DNA from 2 places in the Microbacterium lemovicicum genome. Region 2 is predicted to be linked to the other one. Evidence: predicted binding sites of a transcription regulator. Region 2 holds the regulator's gene; the other holds the start of a gene.
The links. The regulator HrcA, encoded in region 2, represses chaperone genes, less so after heat shock. The targets are predictions, from matches to a motif close to TTNGCACTCGNNNNNNNCGAGTGCNAA.
Positions count from the first base shown of each region.

Region 1: groES (co-chaperone GroES) is a predicted target of HrcA. The motif match lies at 2,536-2,562, and genes of this name have one in related genera.

Region 1 covers NZ_CP031423.1:566,016-571,668, forward strand. The annotation lists gene CVS47_RS02635 (helix-turn-helix domain-containing protein) at 1-742, opposite strand, end outside; gene CVS47_RS02640 (Hsp70 family protein) at 739-2,346, opposite strand; gene groES (co-chaperone GroES) at 2,605-2,901, shown strand; gene rarD (EamA family transporter RarD) at 3,078-4,043, shown strand; gene CVS47_RS02655 (ABC transporter substrate-binding protein) at 4,196-5,455, shown strand.
Region 2 covers NZ_CP031423.1:1,626,068-1,631,720, forward strand. The annotation lists gene CVS47_RS07550 (16S rRNA (uracil(1498)-N(3))-methyltransferase) at 1-670, opposite strand, end outside; gene dnaJ (molecular chaperone DnaJ) at 674-1,792, opposite strand; gene hrcA (heat-inducible transcriptional repressor HrcA) at 1,854-2,897, opposite strand; gene hemW (radical SAM family heme chaperone HemW) at 2,981-4,198, opposite strand; gene CVS47_RS07570 (DUF1990 family protein) at 4,198-4,842, opposite strand; gene CVS47_RS07575 (AAA family ATPase) at 4,913-5,653, shown strand, end outside.

The DNA.
Region 1 (5,653 bases), 1.1 Mb from region 2:
CGTACGCGGCGAGGACGAGCGCCGGCTCGGCGTCGGGTGCGGGCTCGCCCTCGGACGCGAGGCAGACCGCCTCGACGAAGGCGCGCACGGCGGGTGTGCTCGAGCGCAGGCGATGGGCCACCACATCCTGCAGGGCGTCCGCGGTCTCCGGATGGCGCGGATCGTCGCACCGCTCGCCGTCGTGGACGGCCAGCGCCTCGGCGACGAGCCAGGCCGCGCCGCCGGTGGTGGAGAGGATGTCGCGGAGGCACGCCGTGGTCAGGCTGGTGCCGCGCTCCTCGAGATGCGCGGCCACGTCGGCGCGCGACACGTGACCGAGCACGAGTGCGGGCTGCGACTGCTCGAGGATGCGGGTGGCGGCCTCGGCCGGGGCGCCCGGGAGGAGCGGGCGGCAGGCCACCAGCAGCCCCGCGTCGACGTCGGCGGCGCGATCGGCCACCGCCGCCAGCAGGGCGGGGTCGAGGAGGTGCGCATCGTCCACCAGGAGCACGTCGCTCTGAGGAAGTCCCGGCACGTCGACGGCGGAGGTGAGGCGCACGACAGCCGTTCCGCCGGCCGCGATCCGCTGCCGCAGGCGGCGCAGCAGCCGCGACTTGCCCGACCCTGCCGGTCCGATGATCAGGGCGCGGTGCGGTGCGCCGCCGGTGGCGAGCACCTCCGCGTGGGTGCGGGCGAGGATCGGCAGGAGCGCGGGCGGTTCGGCAGAGGACAGATGGCCGGACATCCGGGGGGCGGCGTTCATCGGGTCGTCTCCTCCGCCGGCGCCGGGGTGGCGGCTGCCGGATCGTCCTCCCCGCCGAACAGCACGACGGGGGTGTCCGCCGGCTGCAGGAGCGGGGTGGCGCTGTCGGAGGGCGAGGGGACTCCGGGTGCGGGCGTGGTGGCCGGCGTCGACGACGCGGGCGGCGTCTCGGTGTCGGCGTCCGCGCCGTCGGGCAGCGATCCCGACAGCACGGTGATGGCGATGCCGCCGGCGAGGACGAGGGCTCCGGCGATGACGGATGCCGCAGCCGGCCCCCGTCCGAGCCATCCGCGTCGCGCGGGGCGGGGGGCGGGTGTCTCCGCGGCGGAGGCGGCGACGTCGCCGGCGCGGGCGGCCGTGCCCCGCGCGTCGGCGCCGGATGCGGCGCTTCCGGCTTCCGTCGCCGCGGCGGCGCCGGCGCGGGTCGGCACCCACATCCTGCGCGGCTTCTTCTGCGGGCCGACCGCCGGCGAGGGCGCCGGCTCCTCGTCGAAGACGTCGTCGTCCACCGGGACGTCGACACGGAAGGACGCCGCGGCGGCCATCGCCGCACCGAGCGCGATGATCGCCTTCGGGTCGGCGTCGACGGCGATGGGGCGGTCGAACCTCTCCGAGAGCAGCTGCGCGACACGGGGGATGCGCGAGGACCCGCCCGTCAGGAGGATGGCGTGCAGGTCGTCGCCGTCGGTGTCGAGGTCGGCCGCGGTCATGGCCTCCGCGAGCACGTCAGCCGTCTTGCCGATGGACTCCTCGATCATGTCCTCGAACTCCGAGCGCGTCAGGCGGACGGTCGTGCGTCCGCCGCCGATCATGATGGGCACGACGGCCTCGGAGTCGAACGACAGCGATTCCTTCGCGTCGATGCATTCCCGGCGCATCGCGGCCCACGCCACCCGGCTCTCGTCGTCGATCCTCATGGCCTCGGGCCCGATCCCCGCCGCGGTGACCGCGTGGCGCAGCACCAGATCGTCGAAGTCGGATCCGCCGAGCGCCGCCATCCCGGCCGGCTCGCCGGCGACCGCGAGCACGCCGTCGTGCGTCTTGCGCAGCACCACGGCGTCGAAGGTGCCGCCGCCGAGGTCGTAGACCGCCAGGAAGCGCCCCGGCGGCACGGCTCGCGACGCCTCGTAGCGACGCGCGGCGGCCTCCGGTTCGGTGAGCAGCAGCACGTCCTTCCAGCCTGCGCGCGCCAATGCCCCGCGGACGGCGTCGATGCGGTGACCGCGCCACTCGACGGGGACCGTCACGGCCACGCCGCTGGGCGGAGCGCCCTCGCGCTCGGCGACGACGTCGATGACCCAGGTGACGACCTCGGCGAAGACGTCCTCGGGAGCGAAGCGCCGGTCGCCGGCGAGGATCGGGACGTCGTCGCCGATCCGCCGCTTGAACTCGCGGATGACGCGCTCCGGCTGCGCGATGGCCCGCCGTGCGGCGGCGTCACCGAACAGCAGCTCCCCGTCGGCGACGAACACCGCGCTCGGCGCGCTGTCGCTGTGACGCCCCAGCGGGAACGACACGGGCTCGGCATGTTCCGCCGCCCGCATCGTCGCCGCCGCCGTGCGGCTGGTGCCGACATCGACGGCAAGGTAGTACGACGTGCTCATCTGCGATCAACCCCAGAAGATCAGGTGGGGGACTCCGGCCGATCATTCCCAGTCATCGTGCCGCCCCGCACAAGTCCTATTCGGGTCCAGTGAAATATCGGATTGGCCGCACCGCAAGGGGATGGACGGATCGATTCCCCCGGGCTGGCACTCGCGTTGCGGGAGTGCCAGCGCTTCCCTAGACTGGTGTTAGCACTCGCCATGGGTGGGTGCTAACAAGTCTTCCGTTCCGAAGCGTTGAGAAAGAAGAGGTAGACCGTGTCGGTTTCCATCAAGCCGCTCGAAGACCGCATCGTCATCCAGCAGGTCGAGGCTGAGCAGACCACCTCCAGTGGTCTCGTCATCCCCGACACCGCCAAGGAGAAGCCCCAGGAGGGCGAGGTCGTGGCCGTCGGCCCCGGCCGCATCGACGACAACGGCAACCGCGTCCCGATCGACGTCGCCGTGGGCGACCGCGTGATCTACAGCAAGTACGGCGGCACCGAGGTCAAGTTCGGCGCCGACGACTACCTCGTGCTGTCGGCACGCGACGTGCTGGCGGTCGTCGTCCGCTGAGACGCCCCCGCATGACAGAAGGTCCGGACGCTTCGGCGTCCGGGCCTTCTTCGTTCCACCCCCGCGCGTTCTTCGCTCCCGCCGTCCGGGGTCTCTCCAGCGGGCCCTCCACCCGGAGGCCACGCAGGTCGGTGTGGACCTGCCCGCGCCGCGGAGGCCGGTCCTAGGCTGGAACGATGACGTCCCGCGCGCCCTCCGCCCCCGCTGCGGCGTCGCCCGCGGATCCGGCTCGCGAACGCACCCTCGGCGGCCTCTACGCCCTGGCGGCGTATCTCCTCTGGGGCTTCCTGCCGCTCTATTTCCTGCTCCTCGTGCCGACGGGTCCGTGGGAGCTGGTCGCCTGGCGCATCCTGTTCTCCCTGGTCTTCTGCGTCCTCCTCCTCGCGGTCACGCGCGGCTGGCAGCGGTTCGGAGTCATCCTCCGCAGTCCGCGCCTGCTGGGGTGGACGGCCCTGGCGGGCGCCTTCATCTATGTCAACTGGCAGGTCTTCATCCTCGGCACGCTGTCGGGGCACGTGATCGAGACGAGCCTGGGCTACTTCATCAATCCCGTCGTCACCGTGCTGTTCGGCGTGCTGTTCCTGCGCGAGCGTCTGAGGGTCACCCAGTGGGTCGCCATCGGGCTGGCCGTCGTGGCCATCGCCGTCATCGTCTTCGGCTACGGCCGGTTCCCGTGGATCGCGCTGTCGCTCGCGTTCTCGTTCGGGCTCTACGGGCTCGTGAAGAAGCGGATCGGCCCGTCCGTCGACGCCGTGAGCGGACTCACGCTCGAGACGGTGTGGCTGATCCCCGTCGCCGTGGTGCAGCTCCTCGTCGTCTCCTCCGTCACAGGTCTCACGATCGGCACCGCGGGGCCTGGACACACGGTTCTGCTGCTCCTCGTGGGCGTCGTCACGGCCGTGCCGCTGCTGCTCTTCGCGTCGGGCGCCCGTCGCGTGCCGCTCACCGTCATCGGGCTGCTGCAGTTCGCCGCGCCCATCCTGCAGTTCATCACCGGCGCCTGGCTGCTGGGCGAGACCATGACCCCCGAGCGCTGGTTCGGCTTCGGCCTGGTGTGGCTCGCGCTGATCGTGCTCTCCGCCGACTCTGTGATTCACGCGCGCCGTCTGCGCGGAGTCTCCGATGTCGCCGCATTCACCTGATCGGACGCGAAATCACGGGCTTGGATAACGATTGGGTCGCGTAACACATCGTTAACCAGTTGCAACACTCGCGAGACAGGCGGCGGGCTAGGTTTGGGGGCACTGGGCCGGCGCCCGAGCCGCGCCCGCGTTCATACACAGCAAGGAGCAACATGAACGTCTTCTCACGTACCCGCACCGGAAAGATCCTCGGCGTCATCGCCGTGGCCGGCGCGAGCGCTCTCGTCCTCGCCGGCTGCGCCGGCGGTGGAGGCGGCACAGCGTCGTCCGCCTCGTCGGGACCCGCCGAGGACCTCACCCTCAAGATCGGCACCGTCCTGCCCCAGACCGGCAGCCTCGCCTTCCTCGGCCCGCCCGAGGAGGCCGGCGTCGGACTCGCCGTCACCGAGGTGAACGAGGCCGCCAAGGGCATCACCATCGACGCGACCTTCGGCGACTCGGGTGACGCCGACAACAAGGCGTTCGAGACCACGGTCCCGAAGCTGCAGGCCGCGGGCGTGTCCGCGATGATCGGCGCCGCGGCATCCGGCGTCACCAAGCTGTTCCTCGACAGCAACGTCAGCGCCGGCATCATCACGTTCTCCCCCGCCAACACGTCGCCCGACTTCACCACGTGGGACGACAACGGCCTCTACTTCCGCACCGCCCCCAGCGACCTGCTGCAGGGCGAGGTTCTCGCGAACCTCATCGCGGAGGACGGCCACAAGAACATCGGCATCATCTACCAGAACGACGCCTACGGCACCGGCCTCTTCGGCGTCGTCAAGGAGGTCTTCGAGGGCACCGGCGGAAAGGTCGTCGCCGACGCGTCCTACAACGACGGCGACTCCTCGTTCGACGCCCAGGTCGCGACCATCACGGCGGCCAAGCCCGACGCGGTCGTGCTGATCACGTTCGACCAGTTCGCGACCATCGCGCCGCTGCTGTCGAACGCCGGCATCGCCCCCGCCGACTACTACCTGGTCGACGGAAACCTCAAGAACTGGGGCACCGACGTCGCCGTTCCGCTCGAAGGTGCCAAGGGAACGCTCCCCGGCCCGAAGCTGTCGGACGACTTCCAGGAGCGCCTCAACGAGAACTGGACCGCCGCGGGCAACACCGAGCTGGCGGACTACTCCTACTCGGGTGAGTCCTACGACGCGGTCGTGCTGCTCGCGCTCGCATCGCTGGCCGCCAAGTCGACCACCGCGACGGACGTCGCCGCGAAGCTGCAGGAGGTCTCCGGCGGCACGGGCGACGGCGAGAAGTGCACCACCTTCGCCGACTGCGCCGACATCATCAACGGCGGCGGCGTCGCGGACTACGACGGCTACTCCGGACCGGTGACGTTCGACGAGAACGGCGACCCGACCGAGGCCACGATCGGCATCTACCAGTACGGCGCCGACAACAACTACGCGCGCATCAACTGATACGCCTGTGACGCGAGGGCCCCGGAGCGATCCGGGGCCCTTTCGCGTGCCCGGTGCGCGCCCGCGTGCTGAGCCCGCGTGCGGAGTCCGCGCAGCGTGCTGAGTCCCCGCGGCCGGGCGCCCGCGTGCGGAACCGGAGGAGATGTGGGGATCCGGAGGACCGTGCCGCAGCATCCCTCCTCCCGCTCCGCACATCTC
Region 2 (5,653 bases):
CCGTGTCGCCGAGCCGCACCTCCTGCGCACCCGCCGCCCGCAGGGCGGCGAGCTCGGACGGGTCGATCCCGCCCTCGGGGCCGACGACGAGCACGACGTCGAGGGTGTCGGCGGCATCGAGCTCCACCCCGGTGAGGGCGAGCTCCGCGGTGGGCTCGAGCACCAGCATCCGGGATGCTGCGGCCCGTGCCGTGAGGCCGCTCGTCGTCTCGACCGGCTCGACCTCGGGCAGCCACGCGCGGTGGGCCTGCTTGGCGGCCTCCCGGGCGATCGTCGCCCAGCGCGTGCGGCCCTTCTCCGCCTTGGCGGCGTCCCAGCGGGAGACGCTGCGGGCGGCCCGCCAGGGGACGATCGCGTCGACGCCCAGCTCGGTGGCGGCCTGGACGGCGAGCTCGTCGCGGTCGCCCTTGGCTAGCGCCTGCACGAGCACGATGCGCGGCGCGGGGGCCGCGGCATCCGTCCGCTCGGCGACGCGCACGACGACCTCGCGCGGCGACACGCTCTCGCACGTTCCTCGGAGCCAGGCGCCGCGGCCGTCGCCGAGAGTCACCTCTTCGCCGACGCGCACGCGCCGGACGACGGCGGCGTGGTGGGCCTCGGTGCCGGAGAGCGTCACCGTGTCACCGGGCCGGGCCTCCCCCGCCTCGTCGACGAGGAAGTGCAGCGCCACGGATCAGCCGTTCCGGAAGCGGTCGCGCAGCTTGGAGAAGAGTCCCTGGTGGAACTCCGACAGGTGCGGCGCCGGCGCCTTCATCTTCTTCGCGAGGTCTTCGACGAGCGCGCGCTCCCGGCCGTCGAGCCGCGTGGGCGTCACCACCTGCACGCCGACGCGGAGGTCGCCGCGCTGCGAGCCGCGGAGCGGGGTGATGCCGCGGCCCTTGATGGTCAGCACGTCGCCGGCCTGCACTCCCGGGCGCACCTCGAGCTCCACCGGTCCGTCGAGCGACTCGATCGTGGTGCGCGTGCCGAGGATGGCGTCGGGCATCGACACCTCGAGGGTGGCGAGCAGGTCGTCGCCGTCGCGGCTGAACCTGTCGTGCGAGGTCACGGTGACCTCGAGGTACAGGTCGCCGTTCGGGCCTCCCGCCGGTCCGACCTCGCCGGAGCCGGGGAGCTGCAGGCGCAGCCCGGTCTCGACGCCGGCGGGGATGTCGAGCGAGACGGTGCGGCGGGCGCGCACGCGACCCTGACCCTGACAGGTGCCGCAGGGGTACGGGATCGTGGTGCCGTAGCCCTGGCAGACGTTGCAGGGCTGGTTGGTGACCACGTTGCCCAGCAGGCTCCGCACGGTGCGCTGCACCTGGCCGGAGCCGTGGCAGATGTCGCAGGTGACGGGTGACGTGCCCGGCTGGCAGCACGAGCCCTCGCAGGTCTCGCACAGCACGGCCGTGTCGACCTCGAGGTCGCGGTGCACGCCGAAGACGACGTCCTTGAGATCGAGCGTGACGCGCACGAGGGCGTCCTGACCGCGCTCGGCGCGCGAGCGCGGACGGCCCGCGCGCTGGCCGCCGCCCGCGCCGAAGAAGGTCTCGAAGATGTCGCCGAAGCCGCCGAACCCGGCGCCGCCCCCGCCGCCGAAGGGCGAGTCGCTGCCGCCCATGTCGTAGCGGCGGCGCTGCTCGGCGTCGCTCAGCACGTCGTAGGCGTGGGTGACGAGCTTGAAGCGCTCGGATGCCTCTTCGCCCGGGTTGACGTCGGGGTGCAGCTCGCGCGCGAGTCGCCGGTACGCCTTCTTGATCTCGTCGGGGGTCGCCTCGCGCGAGACGCCGAGGACCTCGTAGTGGTCAGCCACAATCGCCTTCCTGCCCGCGGTGGCCGCGGGGATCGTTCGTGACGGATGCCGTCGGCGCCGCTCAGTGAGCGGCGTCGTCGTCTTCGAGCATCCGGGTGAGATAACGCGCGACGGCTCGCACCGCCGCGAGGTTCTGGGGGTAGTCCATGCGGGTCGGGCCGAGGACGCCGACGCGCGCGCGGGCGCGGGTGGCGTCGTAGTCGCTCGCGAGCACCGACGCCTCGGACAGGCCGAACGGCTCGTTCTCGCGGCCGATGCTCGTCGCCAGACCGTGCTCGTCGGCGACCATCTCGCTCATGAGGCGCAGCAGCGTCACCTGCTCCTCGATGGCCTCCAGCAGCGGGTAGATGCTGCCGCGGAAGTCGGACTCGCGCCGCGCGAGGTTCGCGGTGCCGGCGAGCAGCATCCGGTCCTGACGGAACTCGTCGAGCTCCTCCGAGATGACGGCGGCGATGGTGCGGACGGCGTCGGACTCGCCGGGGCGGGCGTCGACCGGTGGCCCGGCGATCATCTCCGCGACACGGGCGACGGCGGTCTTGACGGACAGGCCGACGACGAGCGCCGACAGCCGCGTGCGGATGCGGGCGACGGCCTCGTCGTCGAACTCGCGGCCGACGACGGCGATCCGCTGCGACACGCGGCCGGTGTCGGTCACGACGATGACCAGCATCCGTCCCGAGCCGAGGCTCACCAGCTCGACGTGCGTCACGGAGGCACGCGCGAAGGAGGGGTACTGCACGATCGCCACCTGGCCGGTCAGCTGGGTGAGCGCGCGGACGGTGCGCGCCAGCACGTCGTCGAGGTCGGCCGGTCCGTCGAGGAAGGCCGAGATCGCGGTGCGCTGCGCCGGGGTCAGCGGCCGCAGCTCGGCGAGGTGGTCGACGAACACGCGGTAGCCCTTGTCGGTGGGCACCCGACCCGACGACGTGTGCGGAGCGGCGATGAGCTCCTCGTCCTCGAGCAGGGCCATGTCATTGCGGATCGTCGCGGCCGACACCCCGAAGGCGTGACGCTCGACGATGGTCTTGCTGCCGACGGGCTCGTGGGTGTCGACGTAGTCCTGCACGATCGCTCGCAGCACCTGCAGTCCGCGCTCGGTGACCATGTCGACTCCTCCCCACGGTCTGGCACTCGTTGGTCTGGAGTGCCAATTCTACCGGATGCCACGGCTGCCAGCCGGGAGCGCGGTCAGGGTGTCAGCGCCCGCACGACGGCGTCGGCCAGCAGCCGTCCGCGAAGGGTCAGCACCACCCGGCCCTGGAAGGCCGCCGGCCCGTCGACGAGACCGTCGGTGATGAGGGCGGCGATCGCGTGCCGGCCCTCGCCGAGGAGCTCCGACACGGGCAGGCCGTCGCGGATGCGGCTGCGCAGCAGCACGTCCTCCAGGCGCCGGGCCTCGGCGTCGGGACGCTCGCGTCCGGCCGCGGGCGACTGCCCGGCGTGCAGCCGCTGGGCGTACGCCGCCGGGTGCTTGACGTTCCAGAACCGGAGGCCGTCGATGTGGCTGTGCGCCCCCGGGCCGAAGCCCCACCAATCCGAGCCCCGCCAGTACGCGAGGTTGTGGCGGGAGCGGTGGGCCGGACTCCGCGACCAGTTCGACACCTCGTACCAGTCGAACCCGGCGGCATCCATCCGTGCGTCGGCGAGCTCGTACATGTCGGCCTGCAGGTCGTCGTCGGGAGCGGTGACCTCGCCGCGGCGGATGCGGCGGGCGAGCTTCGTGCCCTCCTCGATGATGAGCGCGTAGGCCGAGACGTGGTCGGGCTCGAGGGCCAGCACCGTCTCGAGCGAGCGCCGCCAGTCGTCGAGCGACTCCCCCGGCGCGCCGTAGATGAGGTCGAGGCTCACCTCGAGGCCGGCCGCACGTGCGGCGGCGACCGCCGTGTCGACGTTGCGGGGATCGTGCGTGCGGTCCAGCACGGCGAGCACATGCGGCACGGCGGACTGCATGCCGATCGACATCCGCGTGACCCCGGCCTCGGCCAGCTCGGCGGCCGCGGCATCCGTCACGGTGTCGGGGTTCGCCTCGACGGTGATCTCCGCACCGGGGGCGAGGCCGAAGGCGTCGCGCACCCCCTGCAGCATGCGGCCGAGGTCGCCGGGCGGCAGGAGGGTCGGCGTGCCGCCGCCGAAGAACACCGTCGCGGCCGGTCGCAGGGAACCGGCCTGGGACAGGATGCCGCGGGCCAGGGCGACCTCGTCGAGCAGGGTGTCGGCGTACTGGTCCTGGCGCGCGCCGCGCAGTTCGTCGGACGTGTAGGTGTTGAAGTCGCAGTAGCCGCAGCGCACGCGGCAGAACGGCACGTGCAGGTAGACCGAGAAGTCCGTCTCGGGACGGGCGCGGACGTCGTCCGGCAGCCGGCCGTCGAGGGGTGCGGGATCGCCGAGCGGAAGGGCCGCGCCCATCAGGACGTGTACAGCGGCGAGATGGCCCGCAGGTACCGCTGGAAGAGGGCCTTGCGGCGGCGCCGCACGAGGGCGGGGAACACCCGGTAGGCGAGGGCGACGGGCGCGTCGAACGCGCGGACGGTGAACCACACCTCGTCGTTCGGGTACCACTCGATGAGGAAGGACTCCTCGCCGCTGACGACCGAGCTGCCGACCGTGCCGAGCGCGAAGCCCACACGCCGGGCCTCCTCGATGGCGAAGATCACGCGCAGCTCCGCGTCGGCGTTCATGCCGTCGACGCGTCCGTGCAGGCGGATGGTCGTGCCGGGGCCGACGTACGGCGTGCCGTCGGTGTCGAAGCGCTGGTCGGCCTCCAGCCGGCTCGGCGAGACGGCGTTGCCCTCCTCGTCGAAGCTGACGCCGGAGTACATGGGGCCCGCCGCGGGGCGCACGTCGCTCAGCCGGAGGTCGCCGCCGCGCTGCGCGGACCACGACAGCAGGGCCTCCCCGGCGGTCTCGAAGCGCGCCTGCCCGCTGCCGATCCGCCATGACTCCTCGGCCGGGATGCTGCGCTCCGGCGGGTACTGCATGAGGTCGCTGGCCTGCGTGCCGCCGACGGCGGCATAGTCGACGGTCTCGTCCCTGAACGTCCCACGGCGCATGCCATCAGCCTACCGATCCGCCCTGTGTGACTTCTCGGGACGTGTCGCCGGTGCGTGCGAGACTGCGCGCATGCGCGCCTCCGACTTCCGCCAGCAGCCCGTGGTCGCCGTGCACGCGCGGCCGCCGGCCGACCTGCAGGACAGCCGCCCCGACCCGCAGCGGTGGCCCGTCACCATCCCCGCCGTCGCACAGCTGCTGTCCGACGGCCTCGAGCTCGATCCCGGCGTGACGTTCCTCGTGGGCGAGAACGGCTCGGGCAAGTCGACGGTGCTCGAGGCGATCGCCATCGCCTACGGCTTCGGCGCCGAGGGCGGCTCCGCCTCCTCGCAGCACCGCACACGCGTGTCGGAGTCCGACCTGTCGAGGTGGCTGCGACTCCAGCGCGGGGTCGGCGCGCCGCGGTGGGGCTACTTCCTGCGCGCCGAGACGATGCACTCGTTCTACACCTACCTCGAGCAGAACCCCTCGTCCGTACCCGAGCCGAGGTTCCACGAGATGAGCCATGGCGAGTCGTTCCTCGCGATGTTCCAGTCCCGCTTCGACTCCCCCGGCTTCTACTGCCTCGACGAGCCCGAGGCCGCGCTCTCGTTCTCCTCGACGCTGGCGCTCATCTCGACGCTCACGGGCATCGTCGCCGACGGCGGACAGGTGCTGTGCGCGACGCACTCGCCGATCCTGGCGTCGCTGCCGGGCGCTCGCATCCTCGAACTCGGGCCGTGGGGCCTGCGCCCGGCGCACTGGGACGACCTCGAGCTCGTCGCCCACTGGCGGTCCTATCTCGCCGGTCCGCAGCGCTACCTGCGGCACCTG